DNA from 2 places in the Calothrix sp. UHCC 0171 genome. Region 2 is predicted to be linked to the other one. Evidence: predicted binding sites of a transcription regulator. Region 2 holds the regulator's gene; the other holds the start of a gene.
What was found. The regulator HrcA, encoded in region 2, represses chaperone genes, less so after heat shock. The targets are predictions, from matches to a motif close to TTAGCACTCNNGANTCNNGAGTGCTAA.

Region 1: the regulator HrcA is predicted to act here: its motif matches at 6,720-6,746, upstream of groL (chaperonin GroEL).

What each region holds. Positions count from the first base shown of each region.
Region 1 is NZ_JAYGHN010000005.1:197,071-210,043, forward strand. It holds gene serA (phosphoglycerate dehydrogenase) at 1-8, shown strand, start outside; gene prmA (50S ribosomal protein L11 methyltransferase) at 303-1,223, shown strand; gene trxA (thioredoxin) at 1,383-1,700, opposite strand; gene fabG (3-oxoacyl-[acyl-carrier-protein] reductase) at 1,889-2,656, shown strand; gene VB733_RS06450 (class I SAM-dependent methyltransferase) at 2,801-4,303, opposite strand; gene VB733_RS06455 (restriction endonuclease) at 4,310-4,963, opposite strand; gene VB733_RS06460 (MraY family glycosyltransferase) at 5,342-6,472, opposite strand; gene groL (chaperonin GroEL) at 6,779-8,467, shown strand; gene corA (magnesium/cobalt transporter CorA) at 8,815-9,969, shown strand; gene VB733_RS06475 (hypothetical protein) at 10,053-10,763, shown strand; RNA gene rnpB (RNase P RNA component class A) at 10,814-11,334, shown strand; gene rnc (ribonuclease III) at 11,423-12,133, shown strand; gene VB733_RS06490 (Gfo/Idh/MocA family oxidoreductase) at 12,319-12,973, shown strand, end outside.
Region 2 is NZ_JAYGHN010000003.1:165,597-178,569, reverse strand. It holds gene dapA (4-hydroxy-tetrahydrodipicolinate synthase) at 1-440, shown strand, start outside; gene VB733_RS04175 (ribonuclease J) at 741-2,546, shown strand; gene argS (arginine--tRNA ligase) at 3,001-4,755, opposite strand; gene VB733_RS04165 (catalase) at 5,087-7,225, opposite strand; gene hrcA (heat-inducible transcriptional repressor HrcA) at 8,307-9,383, opposite strand; gene VB733_RS04155 (rhodanese-like domain-containing protein) at 9,865-10,224, opposite strand; gene VB733_RS04150 (DUF3352 domain-containing protein) at 10,407-12,068, shown strand; gene VB733_RS04145 (hypothetical protein) at 12,246-12,782, shown strand; gene cysE (serine O-acetyltransferase) at 12,958-12,973, shown strand, end outside.

The DNA of each region.
Region 1 (12,973 bases), on a different contig from region 2:
ACCTGTGAATTTTCTGTTAAGTCTATAGATTCCTGTCTATCGATGGTTGGGAGTTAAGAGATATGAGTTAAGAGTGATTAGTTAAGAATTAAAATCTAGAATTTCTAACTGTTTAATTCCTAACTTTAACTTTATTCTCACTCTTAATTCCTAATACTGATTCAAAAAATGTTTGCAACACATCCAGAATATGAGACGCGATACATTGCGTCTCTACAAAATTCATCTGTCGCATTCTTTTTTCAAATTGGTATAACTTTAAATTTGTCCAACTCTAAACTCCTAACTCATAACTGTTTGTTGTGTCTAACACCTGGTGGGAATTACAGATTTTTTGCGAAACTGAACTAGAAGACTCTATTTTCTGGCGATTAGAGAATTTTGGCTGTCGCGGGACTGCAAGTGAGAAAAAAGGCGATTCCAGCCTGGTTAAAGCTTATTTGCCGCAAATAAAAGTGGATTTACTCGATTTAGCGGCACTATCATTGTGGCTGCGACAGGATGCCCTTTGCTTTGGCATGGCTGAACCAGAATTACAGTGGAATTTGATTGACGAAGAAGACTGGGCAAGTAGTTGGAAACAGTATTGGCATCCCCAGGAAATAGGCGATCGCTTTTTAATCAATCCGGCATGGCTACCTCCACCAGAAAATTCAGATCGTCTCGTCATTAAACTTGACCCTGGTGTAGCTTTTGGGACAGGCAATCATGCCACTACCCAACTTTGTTTAGAAGCCTTAGAAATGCGTTTCAGTGACTATAATGCCTTTTTTCAAAGTGGGAATACGAAAGAAGACAATGTGGTAATTGCGGATATTGGTTGCGGTTCCGGTATACTTTCTGTAGGCGCAATTTTACTGGGTGCTAAGAAAGCTTACGGAGTTGATACAGACCCTTTAGCAGTCAAAGCGACTATGGAAAATTGCCTTTTAAATGGCATCGCTGACGGGCAAATAATCGCGAGAGAAGGCAGCGTGGAAACCTTGGCAAAAATCCTCGAACAGCCAGTAGATGGCATTGTTTGTAATATTTTGGCAGATGTAATTATTAGTTTAGTACCCCAAATGAGCGCGATCGCTAAACCTTCAACCTGGGGAATTTTTAGCGGAGTTTTAGTCGAACAGTCCAAATCCGTGGCAGACGCTTTAGAAAAAAATGGTTGGATAGTGGCAACCCTATGGAAACGTAAGGAATGGTGCTGTTTAAACGTGCGGCGTTCTTAGGATTTCAGATTTTCATCTGGAAATTGAAGTTTGAATTGAACTTTGAATGGCAATGCAATCTTCCCAACTTCAATCTTCCCAACTTAATGAGATATATGAGCAACATAACAACCGGGATACTTCAGCGAAGAGCCCGGTTTTGTGACATTTCTAGTTAATTTAAAGCTTCGATTCCAAATGTCGGACTAAATCAGGTGCTTGCATTACACCCTCAATTTTGTCCACAGGTTGACCTTGTTTAAATAAAACTAGCGTTGGTAAAGCGTAAATCTGATATTGACTTGCTAATTGCGGATATTTTTCAGTATCGATTTTCGCAACCTGCATTCTACCTTGGAGTTGGGCATTTACCTGTTCTAAGATTTGGCTCATGAGTTTGCAAGGACCGCACCAATCAGCATAAAAGTCAACCAGTACGGGCACATCAGAATGAGCAAGCATTTCTTCAAAACTATTGAATTGCTTTTTCGTAGCCATATAGCACCGACTTATTCTATGGTTCGTCTCTAATCTTAGTTTGGGAAAAGGGGAAACGGGAAAAGAGAAATTTTTATTTGTAATACTCTCCTTGAACAGCAAAAATCAGCCACAAAATTCCATTAACCATTACCCCTAAACCTGTAAGATAAATTTGCGCGTTAATTAAATATCTTGAGGAATCTTCAATGGAATTGCTGCCAGAAAACTTGCAAACATTACGGAGTCAAGTTGCGATTGTTACAGGTGCATCGAGAGGGATTGGACGCGCGATCGCACTCGAATTATCCAAGCAGGGTGCGACTATCGTTGTTAATTATGCCGCTTCTAGTGCTGCTGCCGATGCAGTTGTTGATACCATTACCCAAGCTGGAGGTAATGCGATCGCTCTCCAAGCTGATGTTTCCAAAAGTGAGCAAGTTGATGCACTCATTAACGCAGTGATGGAAAAATTTAGTCGTGTTGATATCTTAGTTAATAATGCTGGTATAACTCGCGATACTCTCTTACTCAGGATGAAGCCTGAAGACTGGCAAGCAGTAATAGACCTAAACCTCACAGGTGTATTTTTTTGCACTCGTGCTGTCAGTAAAATTATGCTCAAACAGCGCTCCGGTCGCATTATTAGCATAACCTCCGTTGCCGGACAAATGGGCAACCCCGGACAAGCAAATTACAGCGCTGCCAAAGCTGGGGTAATTGGTTTTACCAAAACTGTCGCCAAGGAACTCGCTTCCCGTGGCATTACAGTAAATGCGGTTGCTCCTGGTTTCATCGCTACCGACATGACTAGTGAACTAGGAAACACCGAAGAAATTTTAAAATTTATTCCCTTAGCCCGTTTTGGTCAACCTGAAGAGATTGCGGGAATGGTACGCTTTTTAGCAGCAGACCCAGCCGCAGCTTATATTACTGGGCAAGTGTTTAATGTTGATGGTGGTATGGTGATGGCGTAGGGGGTTTATTTGTCTTAGATAACGGTGAAGTTGTGCGGCGGCAGATAACCTCGAACACTCACCGATAAACTCTAATCTGTCTGCACCAGTGTATTAGGTGTGTATCTGTTGTTTATGATGGGCAGGTTCCTCCGCTAATCACAATTACAGACCACTAGCAACTACTGGAACAGCTTCAGCAGCCCATTGCAAATAATTATCCAAAACTTCTAGTTCTTCTGCAACAGCCTTAAGGGATAACCGCCTTAAAATATCTATAGTTATTGGTCTTTTGTCATCCCAAAAAATCATAGAGTCAAAAAACTCTAGGGAAGGATTTGAGGTAACAAGACCAAAAATAAATCTAGCTTCTTCCTCAGTATCAAACGACAAAAAATTTACAGTATCGTCAAGCATTACTGGCTTTCCGCCCAAAGGTTCGATAAGGCAAAATCTTAATTGCTTATAAAGCCCAGAAATTGCTATTTTCCAGCTTTTGAAGGAATACGAGCCAATGCCAAATATAGAATATGGTGGCTTATTCTTATAAATAGAACTTTTTCTGTTTTTTAGATGCTCATCGTGTTTAAGTAGATATTCCCAGGTTTTAGGTGCTTCATGTTGAATGATGCTTGTATCATCACCAATAAATTTTTGTGTAATCAAAACAAGTTTTCGATAATCATTGATTCTGCCATTACCAACATCTGAACTTTTGAGGAGAGGATATAAGTAGCTGTTCTCTAAAGGATATTTTTCACCCATTCCATTTATAAAAAAAGTATCATGAGCTTCCTCTAACTCCATCACCTTAGAGCAGTCATGCTTAATTCCAGAATGCCAAATATATCTTAATTCCTGTCCTGCCAAATGTTTCCACTTCTCAAATTTAACCGTATCTTTTAGGAGTAATCCATTTCTTTCACCAATTAGGTATGATGCCTGCCTAGACTTTAAATCCTCATAAATTTTACAATCAAGGTTATCATAAGAATCAGTGGATAAAACAAAGAGACACGCCTCAACTGAAGCTCTAAAATAAGACTTTGCATCAATTATATAAATCTGAGCAGAAAATTTATTATCTGATTTCTTTCCTATCTGGCGTATTACCTTTCGAGCAACGGAATATTTACAGAGAATAGCTATAGTTCCTTCTCTTTTTGACAACCACTCAACATATTTCAGCAGCATCCATTCGGAAATATCGAAATTTCCTGAGCCAGTAATAGCCTCAATACCTCGACGATTCTGAAAGTTTGATTTAGAGGGAAGATTTTGACTATTAAGAACACTTAAGTCACTACTTGTAACCCAAGGGGGGTTACCAATAACTAAAATATAACCCGAAAATTTGGAAATCAGATCGTCCCAGTTTGTATCAAAAAAATTAGACTCATATATAGTTGCATTTCCAGAATTTACATATCCAGAGATAGAGAGCCTCGCTTCTCTAACATATTCCTTGTTAATATCTAAGCCTATAATTTTTGAATTTTTAAACTCATTCAGCGCAGCCCGAATAAAAGCTCCTTTCCCACAGGTTGGCTCTATAACAAATTCTGGTGATATCTTATGATTTCTCCTAAGAGTTTGAATAACCTCTCTTGCAAGATTGTCAGGAGTTTGAAAATCACCAAATTGCCATTTTTCTGCTGATTTTCGCATTATTACCTATCTAACTCTGATGATTCCTGATGTGTTGCCAGCCTGCTGAATAACTCGACTATATTGTAATCTCCACTGAAGAGCATTTGAAATTGTTAAATAGCCTTGATTCGGGGGCGATTCTAAAATTCTGTCAGCTAACTGATTAGCACCTATTTCGTCAACCGGCAAATTCCTCTCCATAATAAAGGCGATAATATCATCCTTATTTCCTTCTCGACTTAGAATATCTATGATGCCTCTAGTTGTCTGAAAATCACCTGTTCTACTCTTATCTACAAAAATAGTGTGTCGCATATCTAATCTTCCAGTTCTATTTACAGGATCATCATACTTATCGTAAACAAAAATAAGAAGATGATACCCCAACCCAAATACTTTTTGGGTTGCTGACTCAAAGGGGCAAGAAGATTGCGGCTGCTTTATGCTTGTTACTTTAATATCAACTTCAAGGGCAGGAAGATCAATACCTAAGGCTGAATTTCCTGGTTTATAATTATAGGCTTGGGCTAAATAAGCCGTGAATTTACGTTCGAGATAAGTTCCGACAGCTTTTCCATCTGTGACACCGTAAAGCGTAGGTTCGTCGTATATGGACTCTATTTCAGCAAACCTAGCTGCTTCAGAGCACAAATATTCTATGGTCAGTATGGGCTGCATTCTTTTCTCAGATTATGGCACTGAAAATAATACATCAGTTTGTAGCAGCAGAAAAGCATACATCAAAGTACTCCAGCTTATACCTGAAGTGCTTTCGCTTGGTGCTTTGGAAGAGATGAACTGCTCACACGTGTAATATTGATGATACTTAACGCTTCCATATAATCACGCCTCAGAGGTCATTTATACCGAATCTTTCTGTTTAATTCCCTTAATCCCGGTATTATACGAAACTTTCCATATAAACACCCTTTTAAGTATGGTTATACGGAATTTTTCTGCCTAAGTTCCTAATTATACGATCGCGAGAGAGCATATGTCTTGCTGGTTAACCATTCCTCTCTGAGGCGCGATCGCATTTCACTACTCAATTAAACTTTATTCTCCTTCCTTGACAACAACTACCCGCTCCTTCTCAGGTATCATCATTTTTGAGGCGCGTATGCGCTGCCAAACTGTAAAGGCTAATAGTAATACGATCGCTATCGCTGTGGCTAATATCTGTACTGGAGTTAATCTTTGGAAGTACATTGCCACTAAGTTAGATACTAATGCGATCGCCCATAAAGTTAAAGCTGCATGGCGTTGCGATAAACCCCACGCCAGTAAACGATGGTGGAGGTGGTCTTTTCCTGGGGTATTCATCGGATTTTTACCCGCCATTAACCTCCTGACAACCACTTGAGTTGTGTCAAGCACTGGTAGCAACAAAAATAAAACTGTCGGTACTAATCCGAAGATTGTAGATGTTTGAAGTTTACCTAAAATTGAAGTAGCTGCTAAAACATAACCAAAGAAGTATGCACCCGCATCGCCCATAATGATGCGTGAGGGGTAAAAATTGTGACGTAAGAAGCCGAGTGCTGCACCTCCTAAGGCTGCTAATACCAATGTTGCAGCTGCACGGTTATAAGATTGGGCAGATACAGCCAGCAAACTCATTGAGGTAATAAACCCAACTCCTCCCACTAAGCCATCCATGCCATCCATTAAGTTAATGGCATTGGTAATTCCTACTACCCAAAGCACTGTCACCAAGGTTGAGAGGGTTGAGTCAAATGGTGTGCCAAGAGTTACTGCGATACTAATTTTGTTGGCAACTAATAAGAGCGCTGTTAGGACTTGCACCAACATCCGGACTGAGGACGGCAAGCCAAATTGGTCGTCGATGAAACCAATCAGCACTAGTATTGAACCCCCTAGCAAAATAGTCAGGACTTGGATTAAGACATTTTGGACTTCAATCGGTCTTAACAAGCTCGCCAATACCATTGCCGCCATTACGCCAGTGTAAATAGCCAATCCACCTGCATTTGGTAAAGGTTCGCGGTTCAATCGTCGGGCATTAGGTTGGTCAGCCCAACCAACACGCAGAGCAAATTTCCGGACTGTGGGCATTAAACGCCATGTAACTAGCCAAGCCAATAAAAAAGTAAACACTACTGCCAACCAGCCGAAACCGCTAGGTTTAGCAATTCCGAGAGACTGAAGAAATCCGTTTATATCCATCTCCCGACTCAATAATTATTGTGGTTTTCCGCGAGCTTCAAATGTATATTAATCATTTTTTTCTACTTTATCTGTATCCAAGTGGATTTTAAATTTGAGATTGGGGATGTGTGGGGTTTGACAATAACCTGCTAATCTAACTCCTTCAAAGACTGAAAGCTTTCTTCCGGGTCAATCTCACAAGTGCGATCGCATTACTTTAATAACGTAAATCTACCATCCAAATTTATTTGACGGTATTTACGAATTAGCACTCCCTGCCTTTGAGTGCTAAATTGTCTAGTGTAAGGATTAAAAACGGATAATATGGCGAAGATTGTAGCATTTGATGACGAATCTCGGCGTGCCCTCGAACGGGGAATTAATGCCCTGGCAGATGCTGTGAAAATTACCTTGGGTCCGAAAGGTCGCAATGTACTTTTAGAAAAGAAATTTGGTTCTCCTCAAATTGTCAATGACGGGATTACCGTAGCTAAGGAAATTGAATTGGAAGACCCCCTAGAAAATACTGGGGCGCGGTTGATTCAAGAAGTAGCTTCTAAAACCAAGGATGTTGCTGGTGATGGTACCACAACTGCGACGGTTTTAGCGCAGGCAATGATTAAAGAAGGCTTGCGGAACGTTGCGGCTGGTAGCAATCCGATCGCAGTTAAACGCGGGATGGATAAAACGATTGAGGCTTTGGTTTTAGAAATTGCCAAAATCGCTAAACCCATCGAAGGTAGTGCAATTGCCCAAGTAGCTACTGTCTCTGCTGGTAATGATGAAGAAGTCGGCGCAATGCTTGCCGAAGCCATGGAGAAGGTGACGAAAGATGGCGTAATCACTGTTGAGGAATCCAAATCTCTTTCTACCGAACTCGAAGTTGTAGAAGGGATGCAAATCGATCGCGGTTACATTTCTCCCTACTTCATCACCAACAACGAACGGATGACGGTTGAGTTTGAAAATGCTCGCATCCTGATTACAGATAAAAAGATTAGCAATATTCAAGACCTAGTTCCGGTTTTGGAAAAAGTTGCCCGTTTAGGTCAACCTTTGCTAATTATTGCTGAAGATGTGGATGGGGAAGCGTTGGCAACTTTGGTTGTTAACAAAGCCCGTGGTGTTTTGAATGTAGCTGCGATTAAAGCCCCTGGTTTTGGCGAACGTCGTAAAGCGATGTTAGAAGATATTGCGGTACTCACCCAAGGACAGCTAATTTCTGAAGAAATTGGTTTGAACTTGGATACCGCAACTTTGGAAATGTTGGGGACTGCCCGCACAATCGAAATTGATAAAGAAAGCACTACTATTGTTGCTGCTGGCGAAAATAAGGAAGATATCCAAAAACGTATCGCCCAAATTCGCAAACAACTTGACGAAACAGATTCCGACTACGATAAGGAAAAATTACAAGAACGCATCGCCAAATTAGCTGGTGGTGTTGCTGTAATTAAGGTTGGTGCGGCAACTGAAACCGAACTCAAAGACCGGAAATTACGCATTGAAGACGCACTTAATGCGACTAAAGCCGCAGTCGAAGAAGGGATTGTCGCTGGTGGCGGTACAACCTTAATTCACCTATCGACAAAAGTCGAAGAAATCAAGAAAAATTTCAGCGAAGATGAAAAAATCGGCGCTGATATCGTTGCCCGCAGTCTCGAAGCACCCCTACGCCAAATGGCGGACAATGCTGGTGTTGAAGGCACTGTTGTAGTTGCCCATGTTCGCGAAGCCGCTTTTAATGTCGGTTATAACGCTGCTACAGGGGAATATGAAGATTTGATTGCTGCTGGTATTATCGATCCCGCCAAGGTAGTACGTTCTGCTCTCCAAAACGCTGGTTCCATCGCTGGGATGGTACTGACTACTGAAGCTGTCATTGCTGAGAAGCCTGAGAAGAAACCTGCTGCTGCGCCTGACATGGGTGGCATGGGCGGTATGGGCGGCATGGGCGGTATGGGCGGTATGGGTATGGGCGGCATGGGTATGGGTGGTATGGGCATGATGTAGTAGATGCAAGTAATTGCCTCAACTACCCCAACCAGATTCATTCCGTCTCTACGGATAAATTAATTATTTGTAAATTTTTATTAAGCAGTTTGTCTAAGTCTGGCAAGCTGCTTTTTTATTAAGATTGTTGACTAATATTCTTGATTAAGATTGTGATTATTTAGAGCTAGGAATATCAAATAATAAATCCCAAATTATTACTAACTGGTAGTATAATGTGGCTGTCTTTTAACTAAGTCTATCAAATGCCAAGTTAGATATTGTCATTAAATAGCGATCGCACCCATCTCGAAATTGCAAATTGAGAAAAAATTTGCGTAAATAACCAATAAAATTAGGTAAATTTCATGGGAAAAAAATATCGTCGTATTTCTCAAGTAACTTCCCAGGCGATCGAAGACACAGATGATTATCGAGAATTTTATCATCATCCTGGAGAATTACCAGGGACAATCAATATTCGCACGGATTCTGTACCTTGCACAATCAGATTAATAGATTACAACGATGGCGAATTTATTGACAAAAACAATATTTCTCTGGAGGAATGTGAAAAATATTTAGATACCCACTCTGTATCTTGGGTTGATGTTCAAGGATTAGGAAGTATAGACACTTTAGAAACTTTAGGTAATATCTTTAATCTGCATAGTCTGGTATTGGAAGATGTGGTGAATATGTCAGAGCGTCCAAAAATCGAGGAATATGAAGAACAGTTAGTAATTATTGCTCGTATGGTTGTACCCAAGGACTTTACTTGTGGATTTTATAGCGAACAAGTCAGTTTTGTCTTAAGTAAAAATTACTTACTCACAGTTCAAGAAGAGCCAGAACATGATTGTTTTGAGCCTGTACGCAGTCGGCTAGAACGTAGTCGAGGAATTATTCGCAAACGTGGTGCAGACTACTTAGCTTATGCACTTCTGGATGCAATTGTTGATGGTTTTTTCCCTGTACTAGAAAAATATGGCGATCGCATAGAAGAATTGGAAGAAGAAGTAATTGCAAACCCTACTCGTTATACTCTTCAGAGTATATATCAAATACGCCGAGAATTATTACAGCTACGACGTGCGATTTGGCCTCAACGCAATGCCATAAATTCATTAATTAGGGATAGTAGTGAACTAATTAGTGCAGAGGTTCAGTTTCATTTTCGCGATTGTTATGACCATACAATACAGGTTATGGATATGGTGGAAACCTATCGCGAGCTAGCCGCCGGATTAATGGATGTTTACATGTCAGCAGTTAGCAATAAAATGAACGAAATCATGAAACTGCTCACCGTTATTTCGGCAATTTTTATTCCCCTAACATTTATTGCCGGTGTCTATGGCATGAATTTTAATACCGAAAAATCGCAGTATAATATGCCAGAGTTGAATTGGTATTGGGGGTATCCACTCTGCTTGGCTGTAATGGCTGCGATCGCCTCAGCTTTACTATTCATTTTTTGGCGACGTGGTTGGTTAGAAAATCATTCATCAATTAAAAATTAGTTATTAAGCTGTTAACTTTTAAATCTGAGCAAATTGCTATATTATTCCCAAGAATTAGCCGTGAGGAGTCAAGACTTAAAATTATGCGAGCAGGCGACAATAATTTACTAATATTAACCTTCTACATCATCGGTATATCTTACACAATCAATCGGATGATTGAGTCTATCGACGACAAAATAAATTTCTCTTTTGACAAAGCATCCGTCGATGAACAACTAAAAAAGCAAGAAATATTTGATGATGTCGGCATTAGCTTTAAACTATCTCCAACCTCTGGATTAGAAGACTTAAAAGAATTATTAATGTTTGTTGAAAACAAGTCGAAAAATCTGGCAGTTTACGTTGATTGGGATAATAGTTCTATCGTCATTAAACATAACAAACAATCGATGCGAGTCATTCGGAAATCACCTGATATTACTCGTGACTTAGCTGTGTCACAAAGCCCTGGCTTAGTAGCTCCAGAAAAAACCCTCACAACAACAATTACTTCTGAAAATACATTTGAGCGCGATAAAGAAACCGGAACTTACAACACGAAAAAACCAATTGTTGATATCAAAGGCTTAGAGAAAAACCCCGTCAAAGCCAATCGGATTTTATTCAAAAAATTCATGAATGAAGAAATCACCTTAGAATTTTCGCTCCAACTAGTATTGAGATTATCAGAAGTACGTGTCGGACTTGCCCCAGGACAAAATAAACCACCCATGTGTATTGTCAATTGTCCCTTTATCATCAAAAAACTCCCTTGGACTTACGCCCTTCCTTGGAACCAAAAAAGAAAATAATTACAATCTAGGAACTATCTGGTCATCAAAGATTAAACTGGATAATGGGAGAGAGTAGGTGTAGGTGGTTGCAGACCCATAAAAGTGCTGAAACAAAGAATGCTGAGGGCTGAGTATTCAGGATTTAGTATTCCACTATCAGTCATTTTATGGTTTGAGGAAAGTCCGGGCTTCCGAAAGACCAAACTTGCTGGATAACGTCCAGTGCGAGCGATCGTGAGGATAGTGCCACAGAAAAATACCGCCAAAAGCTTGTTAGGAGTTAGGGGTTGGGAATTAGGAATTAATCACTCATAAGTTTTTAACTGACAACTCCCAACTATTTTGGTAAGGGTGCAAAGGTGCGGTAAGAGCGCACCAGCAGCGTCGAGAGGCGTTGGCTCGGTAAACCCCGGTTGGAAGCAAGGTAATGGAACTACGGTTGGTCTTTTACCAGTTCCGCAAATTGAGCCGCTAGAGGTGTCCTGGTAACAGACATCCCAGATAGATAACCGCCGTTGTTTTGTCGAGATGTTACTTGTAGCATTTCTACAGACAATAACAGAACCCGGCTTATGTCCGACTCTCTCCTTAATTTTCTGATTGGTTAATAGTTAGTGATTGCTAGTCTTTTGTTATTTCTTAACCAATTCCCAATGCCCAATTCTCAATAAATAATAATGTCTCTTGCGTACCCACGCCGTCAGCGTCAACTGGAAAATTTGGTCAAAAAATTAGGTTTGCCACTGGAAGCACCAATTAAGTGGCAGTTACTTGATATGGCGTTGACGCATCCAACAGTATCCGAATCTGCAAACTACGAACAACTGGAATTTGTTGGTGATGCAGTTGTACGTTTGGTGGCTGCTGTTGTGTTGTGGGATAATTACCCTGATTGTTCAGTGGGTGATTTTGCTGCCATTCGTTCGGTTTTAGTTAGCGATCGCATTCTCGCTCAACTTGCTCGTTCCTACGGCTTAGAATTATACTTGCTCGTTGCTGGTAGCGCCACCACAGACAAAGTTGGTCAAGAATCACGATTTGCCGATTCGTTTGAAGCTGTACTTGGCGCACTTTATCTCAGTACCAACAATCTTGACTTAATCCGCCCTTGGTTAGACCCCCATTTTAAAGAACTAACCACCGAAATTCGCCGCGATCCCGCTCGACTCAACTATAAAGCCGCACTTCAAGAATGGACACAAGCGCAGTATAAAGTATTACCAGAATACCGAGTTATAGAAATCCAGCAAGCCCAGCACAATCAAGACAGGTTTAATGCAGAAGTGTGGCTACATGGGAAAAAACTCGGCGAAGGTAAAGGGCGATCAATTAAAGCTGCCGAACAAGCCGCAGCAAAAGTTGCCTTTTTATCTATTAATCCTCAGTAATAACTCTGAACTCAATCTCGGATTAGTCAGTTAATAATCGATAAGACTGTTAATGCTTACTGATGCTTTGTAGCAGAAATTACTTAGCGTTAAAATTCTGCATTGCATCAGTCATAGTTTATTAGTACACAAGAACTAAACTAATAACCATTAGCTAATAACTATTAACTATTAACTACTAACCAATGACAAAAAAAATTAATCTAGCTGTAATTGGAGTTGGACGCTGGGGAGTTCACTGGCTCAGGGTTGTATCCGAAAATCCCCAGGCAAATTTAGTCGCTGTGGTAGAGCCAAATCCAGAACGTCTTGAGGTTGTCAAAAGACAATACCGACTCAGTGATGATATTTTGCTAACAACTGAGTGGCAGGCATTACAAAAGTTGCCTGAACTTGATGGAGTCATCATTGCTACCCCTGCGGTAACTCATTACTCGCTGATTATGGATGCATTGCATTGGGGGCTACATATTCTTGCTGAAAAACCCCTGACAATTCATCCTTGGGAATGTCGAGAGTTGTCTCAGTTAGCAGAACAGCAACAGCGCATTCTCATGGTTGATCATACATATTTATTTCATCCCGCCGTCACAAGGGGTAAAGCAATTATCGAGTCAGGTGAATTAGGTAATTTACGCTACGGATATGCCACTCGTACTCATCTGGGACCAGTGCGTCAAGACGTTGATGCGCTTTGGGACTTAGCTATTCACGATATTGCAATTTTTAATACATGGCTTGGAGAGTACCCCGTGAAGGTGCAAGCAACAGGTTCAGTGTGGTTGCAAGAAAAACAATCGGACTTAGTTTGGGCTACACTTACCTATCCGAGTGGATTTC
Region 2 (12,973 bases):
AAACCGTTGCCAAGCTAGCCGAGATAAATAACATTATTGGCATTAAAGAAGCAAGTGGCAACATAGACCAAGCAAGCGAGATTAGCCGCTTGACACCGCCAGAGTTTCACATTTACTCTGGAGATGATTCTTTAACTTTACCTTTACTAGCGATTGGTGCTAAAGGTGTGGTTAGCGTTGCTTCCCATATAGTAGGTATACAGCTACAACAAATGATACAAGCTTACAATTCGGGGAAAGTACAGCAAGCAACCGAAATTCACCTGCGGCTTTTTCCTTTATTCAAAGCTTTATTCATTACCACTAATCCCATTCCAGTAAAAGCTGCACTTCAGCTTTGTGGATGGCAAGTGGGTTCCTCCCGTCCGCCACTCTGTGAGGTATCACCAGAAGTTGCTCAACGATTAGAGGTAGTTTTGAAAGAACTAAATTTAATTTGAAGAAACTAATATAGTTCTTTTTCGACTTTAACAAGTTAACGTAATAGAAGATACATATAAAAAAGTGCGTAGATTCTACCAGGTGATAGTAAAAAAACCTGTGTTACGACTGAATGTATATAGTTATGACGATTCAACTCCAGCTAGACGAACCTAATCGATTGAGCATCCTAGGTTTAACCTAAACTTTATCCAGACTAAATTAACAACTATCTCGTTATTGTCTGCGATTAAAATTTTACAAATTTTTTTCAGTGAAAAAACATCGAAACAAACAAAAGTAAACAATCTCAGGAGAAAATGGCTAAAAACGAAAATTCAACCGCCTTAAAAATCATTCCATTGGGCGGTTTGCACGAAATTGGTAAAAATACTTGTGTATTTGAGTATGAAGATGAAATCATTTTATTAGACGCAGGTTTAGCATTCCCGACTGATGGAATGCATGGAGTCAACATAGTCCTTCCCGATATGAATTATGTGCGCGAAAATCGCCATAAAATCAAGGGAATGATTGTCACCCACGGACATGAAGATCACATTGGTGGGATTGCATTTCACCTCAAGCAATTTGAAATTCCCGTCATCTATGGTCCTCGCCTAGCAATGTCGATGTTGGAAGGGAAACTAGAAGAAGCAGGGGTTCGCGACAGAACTGAGTTACGCTCTGTCATGCCTCGCGATATGGTACGGATTGGGAAAAGTTTCCTAGTGGAATATATTCGCAATACTCATTCCATTGCTGATAGTTTTACAGTAGCAATTCACACACCGCTTGGTATAGTAATTCACACTGGGGATTTTAAGTTTGACCACACCCCCGTGGATGGTGAGCGCTTCGATATTCAACGTTTGGCGGAATATGGCGAAAAAGGTGTATTGTGCCTTCTTAGTGACTCGACAAATTCGGAAACACCTGGTTTTACACCGTCAGAACGTTCTGTATACCCCAACCTTGATCGGACTTTTAGTCAAGCGACGGGTAGATTATTCATCACAACATTTGCCTCTAGTGTCCACCGAATCAACATGATTCTGGAATTGGCGCAAAAGCATAACCGTGTTGTTAGCGTAGTTGGGCGATCGATGCTCAACCTAATTGCCCATGCCCGCAATCTAGGTTACATCAAATGTCCAGATAACTTGTTACAGCCTCTGAATACCATCCGCAATCTTCCGGATGAAAGCGTGCTAATTTTGACGACTGGCTCTCAGGGGGAGCCAATGTCAGCCATGACACGCATTGCCAATAAAGAACATCCCCACATCAAGATTCGTCAAGGAGATACAGTCGTATTTTCAGCGAATCCCATCCCAGGTAACACAATTGCAGTTGTCAATACAATTGATAAATTGATGATGCAGGGAGCAAACGTGATTTATGGACGCGACAAAGGTATTCACGTCTCTGGGCATGGTTGCCAAGAAGACCAGAAATTAATGATAGCGCTAACTCGACCCAAGTTTTTTGTTCCCTTCCACGGTGAACATCGAATGCTAGTTAAGCATTCGCAAACAGCGCAAAGTATGGGTATTCCCCCAGAGAATATGGTGATTCTTAATAACGGTGATGTTATTGAGCTAACACAACAATCGATTCGCGTCATCGGAAAAGTTCCGTCCGGCTTGGAATTAGTTGATACTTCCGGTTCTGGTATGGTAAGTGCCAAAGTTCTCCAAGAACGTCAAAAAATGGCAGAAGAAGGACTCGTTACAGTTGCAGCAGCAATCAGTTGGGAAGGTAAATTATTAGCAAAACCCGAAATTCACTTGCGTGGTGTAGTCACCTCCATCGAGAAACCTTTATTGCAAAAGTGGGTACAGCAAAGAATTGAAGAAATTCTCAATGTCCGTTGGACAGAATTTGCTGAAAGCTTTAATGATAAGCTTGAGGTAGACTGGGGCGGTTTACAGGGTTTAATTGAAAGAGATTTAGCACGTTCCTTGCGGAAAGAGTTACATTGTCAGCCCACAGTAACCTTATTGATGCAAGTTCCAGAGGAAAATACATCTGTACAAGTTGTGACATCAACAAATTTAACTACTACAGTTCCTACAGATGGGAGAAGAAGACGTACCAGAACTGCTGCACAAGTAGCATCTTAGGAAGAACTGTGTGATAAGTTGAGCCAAATAATACAAGCAGTTAGAAAATTAATTTGCGGTGTATTTACTTGTAGTACATGGCAATATTTGGATACTGCTTGAATTTGGTAATAATTTTTCAACTCAGGAAGAGATTTTAGAGAAATCCTAATTGTAAGTTCTGGGAGAAATCGCATTGATTTCCCCAGGATAGCAATTCTGTGAATAGGAGAATAAGTTGAGAGAATGCTGAGAGCATTTCAACCTTGTTGGATAAAGATGCGGCAGGTTGATGAAGAAAAATGTGATTTCAACTTACTACCTGTCTCTTTCCTTATCCTGTACTCAGGTTAGGAAAGGGAATTTTAATAACTTGCAATTCTGAACGAATAGCAACTGGTGCTTTACTTTTGCAATTTATTTAATTCACGTTTCTTAGTTAGGGTTTTCTAAATCCTGAATCCTGAATTTTAGTTTACATTCTTTCCAAAACCTGAATTCCTAGTAAATTTAACCCCAATTTCAAAGTTCTTGCTGTTAAATAGCACAAAGCTAGCCGCGATGTTCGTAATGCTACCTCTGATTTCAACACAGGGCAATTTTCGTAGAACTTATTGAATTTATCACTGAGTTGGTATAAATACTCGCATAAGCGATGCGGTAATAACTCCTTCTCAACTTCAATAATTACCTCATCAAGCTGTAATAAATGCTTTGCTAAAGTAAGTTCGCTATCTGCTTGAAGTTGAATTTTGACATCACCCAACTTTTCAAAATCAATATTTCCTTCCCGGGCAATACTTTGAGTTCTGGCATAGGAATAAAGCATGTATGGTGCAGTGTTCCCCTTCAATGACAGCATTTTGTCAAAGCTAAATTTATAGTCTGTCATGCGATTTTGGCTTAAATCTGCGTATTTCACCGCACTAATGCCAACAATTTGGGCAACATTGGCTTTAAATTCCTCCGTTTCCTCACGTCCAGATTCTTGTAATCTAGTATCCAAATCAGCACGCGATCGCATGACGGCTTCATTAAGTAAATCCCGCAACTTTACTGTATCACCGGCACGGGTTCTCAGTCTTTTGCCATCTTCACCCAAAACCATCCCAAAGCCTACATGGACTACTTCCACATCATTGGGTATCCAACCTGCCCGACGTGCTACTTGAAACACACCAGCAAAATGTCCCGATTGTCCGGCATCGGTGAGATAAATGATTCGCTTGGCTTCGTCTTGTTGTGTGCGGTAACGAATTGCAGCTAAATCTGTTGTCGCGTAGTTATAACCGCCATCGGATTTCTGAATAATTAATGGTAAAGGTTGCCCTTCCTTATTAGTAAACCCATCCAAAAATACCACTTTTGCGCGATCGCTTTCTTCGAGTAAACCAGATTTTTCTAAATCTTTAACGACATCCGCAAGTAAAGGATTGTAGAAGGATTCTCCACGTTCGTAAAGTTTCACATCCAGCAAATCATAAATTTCCTGGAATTCTTGGCGAGATTGGGCGCAGAGCAATTTCCAAGCATGAAGGGTATCTTCAGCACCTGATTGTAATCTGACAACTTCCTGGCGTGCTGTTTCCTTAAAGTTATCATCCTCATCAAACCGCTTTTTGGCTTGTTTGTAAAACTCAACCAAATCACCAATTTCTAAAGCATTTGCAGTTGTCAATGCATCTGGGAATACTTCCCGCAAATAGGTAATCAACATTCCAAATTGCGTACCCCAATCACCAACGTGATTTAACCGCAACACATCATGTCCGATAAATTCCAGAATCCGGGCAATGCTATCACCGATAATCGTCGAGCGTAAATGCCCGACATGCATTTCTTTGGCAATATTAGGACTCGAAAAATCTACAATTTCTCGTTGAGGGTGCTTGACTTTAGCTACACCCAATCTTGTATCTGCTTGGATGGCGTTGAGTTGTGCTTCGATATAATCTGTCTTTAAGCGTAAATTAATAAAACCAGGTCCGGCAATTTCTGGGGCTTCGCAGATATCCGACACCTCAAGTCTATCGACTATTTGTTGAGCTATAACTCGTGGTTGCTTTCCAAGTTTTTTCGATAGGGATAATGATAAATTAGCTTGATAATCGCCAAATTTAGGATTACTTGCAGGCACTAACATTGGATCGGTTCCAGCAAGTTCTGTGCCGAACGCAGCAACCAATGCCTGTTCCACTTTTAATTTTAGTTGTTCTTGTGTAGCATTCATATGTAAATGTTCTTCTCTCTCAATCTACCCAGCATCCTACCCACGAATCAGTTGGGGTTAATGGTTAAAGTCAGCTAGAAACTCAATTTAATTTGCTTCCAGCCTAATTTAAATGCCATATGACCTATGTATTCTACCGCTAGCTTCCCTCTTTGAAGCTTCGGACTTGGGAAACTTGGTTTGGTAGGTTTTGATATTGTGACGGATTGCAGGTAGCGATTATGATAGATTAGCTCCTATGGTATTATTGGGTGGCAACGAAATAAAATCAAAAAACCGTCACTGCACTACACAGGACGGAGTATACTCATCTACCAAATTTTCCTTGTAACTAAGCGCTCATCATGGGGGTATCCAGTTTTTTTTGCTCCCTGATCCAATGGCGATGTTGAGCGATCGCACTTACAAATTCTTTTGCTGTTTTCTCTACATCCCCAGGATTGCGACTCGTAACCACACCTTGATCAGATGCAAATTTTTGTTGCGAATCTGCAATATTTACACCTTTAATGTTGGAAACCATCAACAAATCGACACCTTCACCAGTTGCTGCGATCGCTTTACAATGCTTAAATGCTTCATTCACAAAATGAATCGCATCATCATCAGATTTTAAGCTAGCAACGCTCTTTTCTCCACCGGGAATATAGACGGCATCAAAGAGAACTGAAGCAGTGGTAAGCAGAGTGCCATCTACTTCAATTTCCTTACCATCAACACTTTTAATCGTACCGCCAAATTTCGAGACGATTTTAGCTTTCGCCCCTTCAGCTTCTAACACCTGTTTCACCCGCATCAATTCTTGGGAATTAAAAGCATCATTTGCTAAAACAGCAATTTGCCGGGTTTGAATTGAGTTTTTGGGCTGATTTTCCATACTTAAAGCTGGGGAACTCTTACCGTGGTTGGGAATTACTTCTTTTGTTGGTGTAGGAAGTCCTAATCCCATAGCAACACGTTTGGCAAATTCATGTTCAACATGGTTAAACAAACCAACCACACGCTCTTTGACTTCCTTATGCATTACCTTACCCAACTCAAATTGAGCAGCTTTAACTAAATGCTCCTTCTCAACTGCTGATAAACTATTCCAAAATAAAGTCGCTTGGGAAAAATGATCGCTAAAGCTTTGGCTCCGTTCCCTAACTTTCTGTCCCTGCATCTTTTCCATGTAGTGAGCAAAACCACCCATATTTTCTGGTGCTGCCATTGGACAACCACCACCCAGGGAATTGGGGAAATAATTCACTTTGGAAGTGGGAATATTGTACTGGGAAAAACCGTCGCGTTGGTCGTTGTGAACCGGACAAACGGGTTTATTTATCGGTAGATTTTCAAAGTTTGCAGTGCCTAAACGATGTCTTTGAGTGTCTGGGTAAGAGAATATTCGACCTTGTAATAATGGATCATCGGAAAAGTCGATACCTGGAACTACATTTGTTGGTTGGAAAGCAACTTGCTCGGTTTCGGCAAAGAAATTATCGGGGTTGCGATTCAGCACCATTTTCCCAATTGGTTTCACTGGGACTAACTCTTCGGGAATTAACTTTGTAGCGTCGAGAATATCAAAATCAAATTTAGACTCGTCCTCTTCCTCAATAATCTGTACTCCCAGTTCATACTCTGGATAATCCCCCATTTCAATCGCTGCCGACAAATCTCGACGATGGAAATCTGGGTCTTTTCCTCCCAATTGCTGCATTTCATCCCAAACTACCGAATGTACACCCAGTAAAGGTTTCCAGTGAAATTTGACAAACCTGGCTTTCCCTTGCTCATTCACAAACCGGAAAGTATGCACACCAAAACCCTGCATCATTCTGTAGCTGCGGGGAATAGTTCTGTCGGACAAAATCCACATAATCATGTGCATTGATTCCGGCATTAACGAGATGAAATCCCAGAAATTATCGTGGGCTGTCGATGCTTGAGGCATTTCGTTGTGGGGTTCTGGCTTTAATGCATGAACCAAATCGGGAAACTTGATGGCATCTTGGATAAAGAAAACAGGAATGTTATTCCCTACCAAATCATAATTACCATCTTCCGTGTAAAACTTGACTGCAAAGCCTCTGACATCCCGTACAGGGTCTGGAGAACCACGAAAACCAGCTACTGTCGAAATTCTGGCAAATACGGGAGTTTTAACGCTAGGGTCTTGTAAAAACTTCGCTTTCGTTAATTCAGATAGCGATTCGTACACTTGAAAATAACCATGTGCGCCAACTCCACGTGCGTGAACTACACGTTCGGGAATACGTTCACGGTTAAAATGAGCATTCTTTTCTGTGAAGTGGAAATCTTCGAGTAAAGTTGGTCCCCTGGAGCCAGCTTTCAGTGAATCATTGGTGCTGGTAACTTTAACACCTTCATTAGTAGTAATAAATTCGCCAGGTTGCTGACGGAATTGTTCCAAGCTTTGATTCTTACTTTGCTCGTTGATATTTTTCTCGTTGGTGCGATCGCTCATAAAGTTCTTGTTTACCTTTTGTTGATGAGTCGGGATTAATTAGACTTTTCCAGTGCGTAGATAAAAATGCATCGAAATCAATCGAAGTTGAAATTAAATGCAATAGAAAAGTCTAGTTGTAATGTTTTGTTAGAGATTATTTTTACTACCGTCTATCATTGTTCAAATTTTTAGCTAGAATAAACATCAACCAAATGTAATACTTAGTTCTATTGATATTTATGTAAAAAGATAGATGACGAAAATATCTAAGTTTATATACTCAATTTTTTTAATAATTAAGTAAGCAATTTTTACAATTTATTTTTTTAAGTAGAACGGTGCAAATAAACCGTAGACGCGGAGCGGCTTCTCGCAGAGTAGTATGTAACGAAAAGTAAACTGACTTGAAAAGCTCTTCCCTCCTGCCTTATGCCCTCTGACTTGAAAGAGTCATTAGTTATTAGTCATTTATTATTCCCCGCGTCCCCGCGTCCCCTATTATTCCCCGCGTCCCCTCGTCCCCCTTTCATGCTTGGCGATGAAATTTTTTCATTAGGACTGCCTCCTGCCTTGCCATAACGACAATTTTTAACACCGACCTACTTAATACTGATGTTAAGTATTCGTGTAAAAATAAATAGAACAAGTAGTCAGCGTTTGACTGAGACGTTCGACGAGCGCTTACACCAAAGGTCTTGCCCAACTTTGGGAAATAGTAAGCGAGACGCTTGCACTACTGATTTTTAGATGATTCCTAATTGAATAAAAAATAATAATTAAACGTTTCTATAGAAATCTAGTTTGATGTATGAAAAAAGATTAACTAGTACACAACGCCAGAAATAAAGCTACCATCTAACATGCTTGAAAAGCTGATAAAATGCTCTTTCTTTCTTTTGCCTTCTTACAAAGTTAGAAGTGACGGAAACCGACACCGTCTATTTTGCGCTTCTGACTTTTGCCTTCACGCACTAGTGGCGCGACACAGCTAAAATGATGCAATAGAAAATGTTCGTAGTTGTGCTTTAGCACATTCTCAAGCATAAGTCTAATGCACTAAATTTAGCTATGTCCTAGCAAATATTAGCGAAATCACTAATTAGCTAAAAGCTTCCGAAAGATATTCTGCGGCTGCCGCAACAACTGCGATCGCATTTTCATAGTCTAGTCTAGTAGGTCCCAAAACCCCTACACTACCCACAGCTACCGAACCGCGTCGGTAAGTCGAAGAAATTAGCGAGCAGCTACGTATCGGTTCTAATGGGTTTTCCGCACCAATCCGAACTGTCACCTTCTGCTTACCTGCTTCCTCGGCTTCTGGTTCCTCAAAAATCAATCGCCAAAGTTGTTCCTGTTCTTCTTCTAATAACTGAATGATAGTTTGTACCTGCTGTAATTGCGAAAACTCCGGTTGCCGCAACACCTCAGAAACCCCCCGCACCATAATTTGCGCGTTGGCTGGTGTAAAATTGCGACGGTTAATTTCCGCTAGCGAAGTCTTCAAAAATTCCCCATAATATTGAAATTCACGATCTAATTCCGTCCAATCTAGATTCGCTAATTCCAACAAACTTTTGCCCCGCAAATGACTATTCAAAAAGTTGGAGACAATCTGTAATTCCCTGTCAATTACTTCTACATCTGGTTGATTCCCATTATCACGTGTAGGAACGTCCAGTAACATTGAATGTGTCTCATATCCATCCGTCACCACAATCAACATTACCTTCCCAGCCTCGATTTGCACCATTTGTAAATGACGCAGCATCGCCGCACTATTTTGCGGCATCGTAATTAAAGTTACACAACCGCTTAAAGTGGACAAAATTTGCGCCGCACCATGCAACAGCGCTTCTAAACTCCAATCTTCCAACTTCAAACGCTTTTGTAGCGCTTGTTCAACTTGCAAAGATAGCACTTCACTCGGCGTTATTAACTGGTCTACATAGATACGATAGCCCGAATCGGAAGGAATTCGCCCTGCGGAAGTATGCGGTTGATACAACAATCCCACCTTTTCTAACATCCCCATCACATTACGGATTGTGGCAGAACTGACACCAAGGTTATATTCCTCAAGCAAGGTTTTGGAACCAACTGGCTCTGCTGTGGCAATGTAATGTCGCACCGTTGCCCAAAGTATATGCTGTTGTCGATTAGTTAGCTGGACTTGCATAGGTTGTGTTTACTAAAGGCAATTCTTAAATAAAAGTTTGATAAAGACATTGAAGAAGAGATGTAATCAGAAACTGAGAAAAAGAAAATTAAATTAATATTTAGTTAAGAAAGATAGCAAATTAAGTTGTTCAGAATAGAAAAAGCAAAATAAAGTTACATCTTTGGGGAAAATAATCGTATGATTACGCAAAGTTAACCAATCTGAGGTATTTTTGGAGTCAGCCGATGCAGTCATTGTTGGCAATTAACTGAATCAAATTGTCATCCGGCGAATACTCATAAACTTTACTTATATAAATATATTTTCACATATATCACCAAAAGGCTGTAGTTTTGATTACTAAAATACTTGTCAACTTGTTGTTGTAGCCTGCGTAGAAATGCGGGGTTTATTTTCCGAGGGATGCATAGGGGACAAGACTATGCTGATGTTTCCGTGTATCCCCCTCTTGCCAAAGTTTTCTAGTCTTGGCTAATGGTTAATACTGGGGAATTGAGGAGTCAACAATAATTGAATAGGCATCTATCCCACCAGAGATATTTTTAACATTTGTAAAGCCTTGGTTAACTAGCCACTGACACATTTGTTGCGATCGCACACCATGATGACAGAGAACAAGGGTTTCTTTTTCGGAATCTAAACGAGAATGAATTTCATCGCCCCAAGCAGCAAACTCGCTCAAAGGCAAATTAGTAAAGCCAGCGATGCTGGCGATATCTATCTCTTGAGGTTCGCGGACATCGACTAATTGCAGATGAGAATCGCCGGAGACTAAACGTTCTTGCAATTCTTCGACGCTGATTTGGGTAATAGTTAGATGCGGAGGTCTGCCAGTCATGAACTTTTAGTTAACAATATCTTTATCTTTACTTATCCTATTCTCCCATCTTGACAAAAAATTTATCAAATTGCTTAGTGGTGAGTGAAAATAGAGCATTTGTCATCAGTCTTTCTTTTTTCCCCTTTCCCCCTTCCCCCTTTACCTTTAACCTTAAATATCAGTGAGTGTGGAATAAAAATATGAGGAGAAGTCTATTCTTTCGTTTTCTGGCAGCAAGCTTGGTTGTGCTGCTGGTAAATTGCTTTATCTTCAGTGAAACTTCGGTTGCTGCTGCTTTTGGCTCTAACAAAAGTATTGGTGGTGGAGAGCAACCCAATGCAGCTATTTTTGTATCAAAACAAGCTCCAGCAATGGTGTCAATACTAAATACAGAACGCTTGCAGGGACTGGAGAAGCAAGTTGATTTATCGAATTTGAAAGCAAGTTTTTTGAGTAATTCTGGTATAGATTATCGCCAAGATATACAGCCTTGGCTTGGTAGTGAAATAACACTTGCTATCACGAGTTTAGATTTTGATCGTGATGCTGAGAATGGGAAACAACCTGGTTACTTGATGGCACTGGCAACTAAAGCACCTGAGAAAAGTCGCGAATTTCTGCAATTATTATTTTCTAAGCGTGTATTGGCAGGTGCAGATTTAAATGTTGAAGAATATGCTGGTATAAAAATTATCGCTGATTATTCCCAGCCCGAAAAAGGAATGCTAAGTGGTGCGGTTGTTGGTGATAAATTTGTGTTGTTTGCTAATGATCCGAAGGTGTTACGGGAAGCTATTAATAATGTCCAAGCACCCGATTTAAATTTAACTAGTTCCCCCCAGTATCAAGAAGCCGCCCAGCAAATTTCTCAGGGTGCGTTAGGCGTGACTTATTTAAATCTGCCTGCGGTTGCTGAATGGCAAGGCTTAAAGCTACCCGTACAAACTTTCGACACCCAGCTTGTTTCCCTATCTCTAGCCGCAAAAGGTTTACTCGCCGAAACCGTTGCCTTTACTCCTGAGGCAATTCCCACATCTTCGCCAAAACTCTCAAAACCAGTAGGCGCATTGCAATATATTCCACCCACTTTTGGAGTGACTTTTTCCAGCAGTGATTTGAGCAATATCAGTAGCAGCAATCTCGCCCGCTATTGGCAGCAACTAGCTGGTGCTTTATCAGGAAAAAGCGAAGTTAGCATTACTAATTTTGTACTACCTTTAGCAGAAGCACAAAATCGTTGGGGTGTAAACTTATCGGCAGATATATTTAAGTGGGTGACAGGCGAATATGCAGTTGCATTAATGTCAAACCCGCAACAAGGAAATCCTGATTGGGTTTTTGTGGTGGAAAAAACACCTTCATCACCCGATGGAATTTCCCGCTTGGATGAAATTGCTGCAAAAAACGGCTTAAGCGTGAGTTCGTTCACTTTGGACAAGCAACCCATCACCGCTTGGACACAATTAGCTGCTACTACCACCAAAACTGACGCTAAAGCCAAACCATCTTTCAGCATTGCCGCCCAAGCTTACGGGGTGCATACTACTCTTGGTAATTACGAAATTTTCACTTCATCTTTAGAGACAATGCATGAAGTTCTCGCCAGTAAAGATCATAATTTCACAGACAACCGTAATTTTCAAAAAAGTATTGCTGTATTTCCCAAAACCAATCAGGGGTACATCCATATTGATTGGGCAAATAGCCAAGATATTCTCCAAAAACAGCTACCCATCCTCAAACTGCTAAAAGTTGTCGCCAAACCATTATTTGACAATTTGCGATCGCTTACCATCAGTAACTACGATAACAGCGAGCGATCGCTCAAAGGTGGTGCGTTTTTCCAACTTGATAATTTTTGACTCAATATTTCTCCGTGTCCCCGCGTCTCTAAGTCTCCGTGTCAGTCTCAATAAATCAGTATTTAACCGAACATAGTGTGACACATTCACATCTGACACACCCCCTAAATTCTTCAGGGGTATATCACTATAAAATAGTGTATATAAAAATACTTTATGCAATAAGGGATGGCTGTTATGAGTAAACGTCGCTCCCAAAAGCTGCCAATCCTGACAACAATAAAAGCTCAATTAAAAGCTCAAATAGGGAATGGTTGCTTAAAAAGTGGATGGCTTTTGAGTATAATTACAATATTTTTCACAGCACCTGTACTTGCAGATGCTGCTCACTTTGGCACGATTAGTTTATCGCCTGGATTTAATCCAAACGCAACATCAATTTCTGGTTACACAGGGGGTGCTTACTCACTGTCAGCCATCACAAATCGAGACATTAACAACAAAGCTTGTTTGGGTTTCGCTGACCCTACTCCTGACCACATTATCATTTTAGAACAAGATTTTTCTCAACTGAAGGTACTGGTAAATAGTGGTGGTACTGACACCACCCTCTTAATTCAGGCTCCAGACAATACGATATACTGCGGTGATGATACTGGTATGAATAAAGACGCAAGCATCAACCTAAAAAGTTTGCAGGCTGGAAAATATAAAGTTTGGGTGGGAACATTTAATGCCAACGTCAAACAAAATTACACCCTGAATCTCCAGTAGTAGTTAGGAGATGTAGTAACAAAAATAACTCTTGTTTTCTCCGCCTCTCCTTCACTCTCCCCCTAGATGTTGACGTAAAAGCCAATTACTAATTTCCAATCGGATTAGGGGATGATGACAGGAAAAACGCTAAGATAGATTGGAGCTATTTTGGCAAATCGAGGATGTTGTGAACGTGTTATCTACACTCC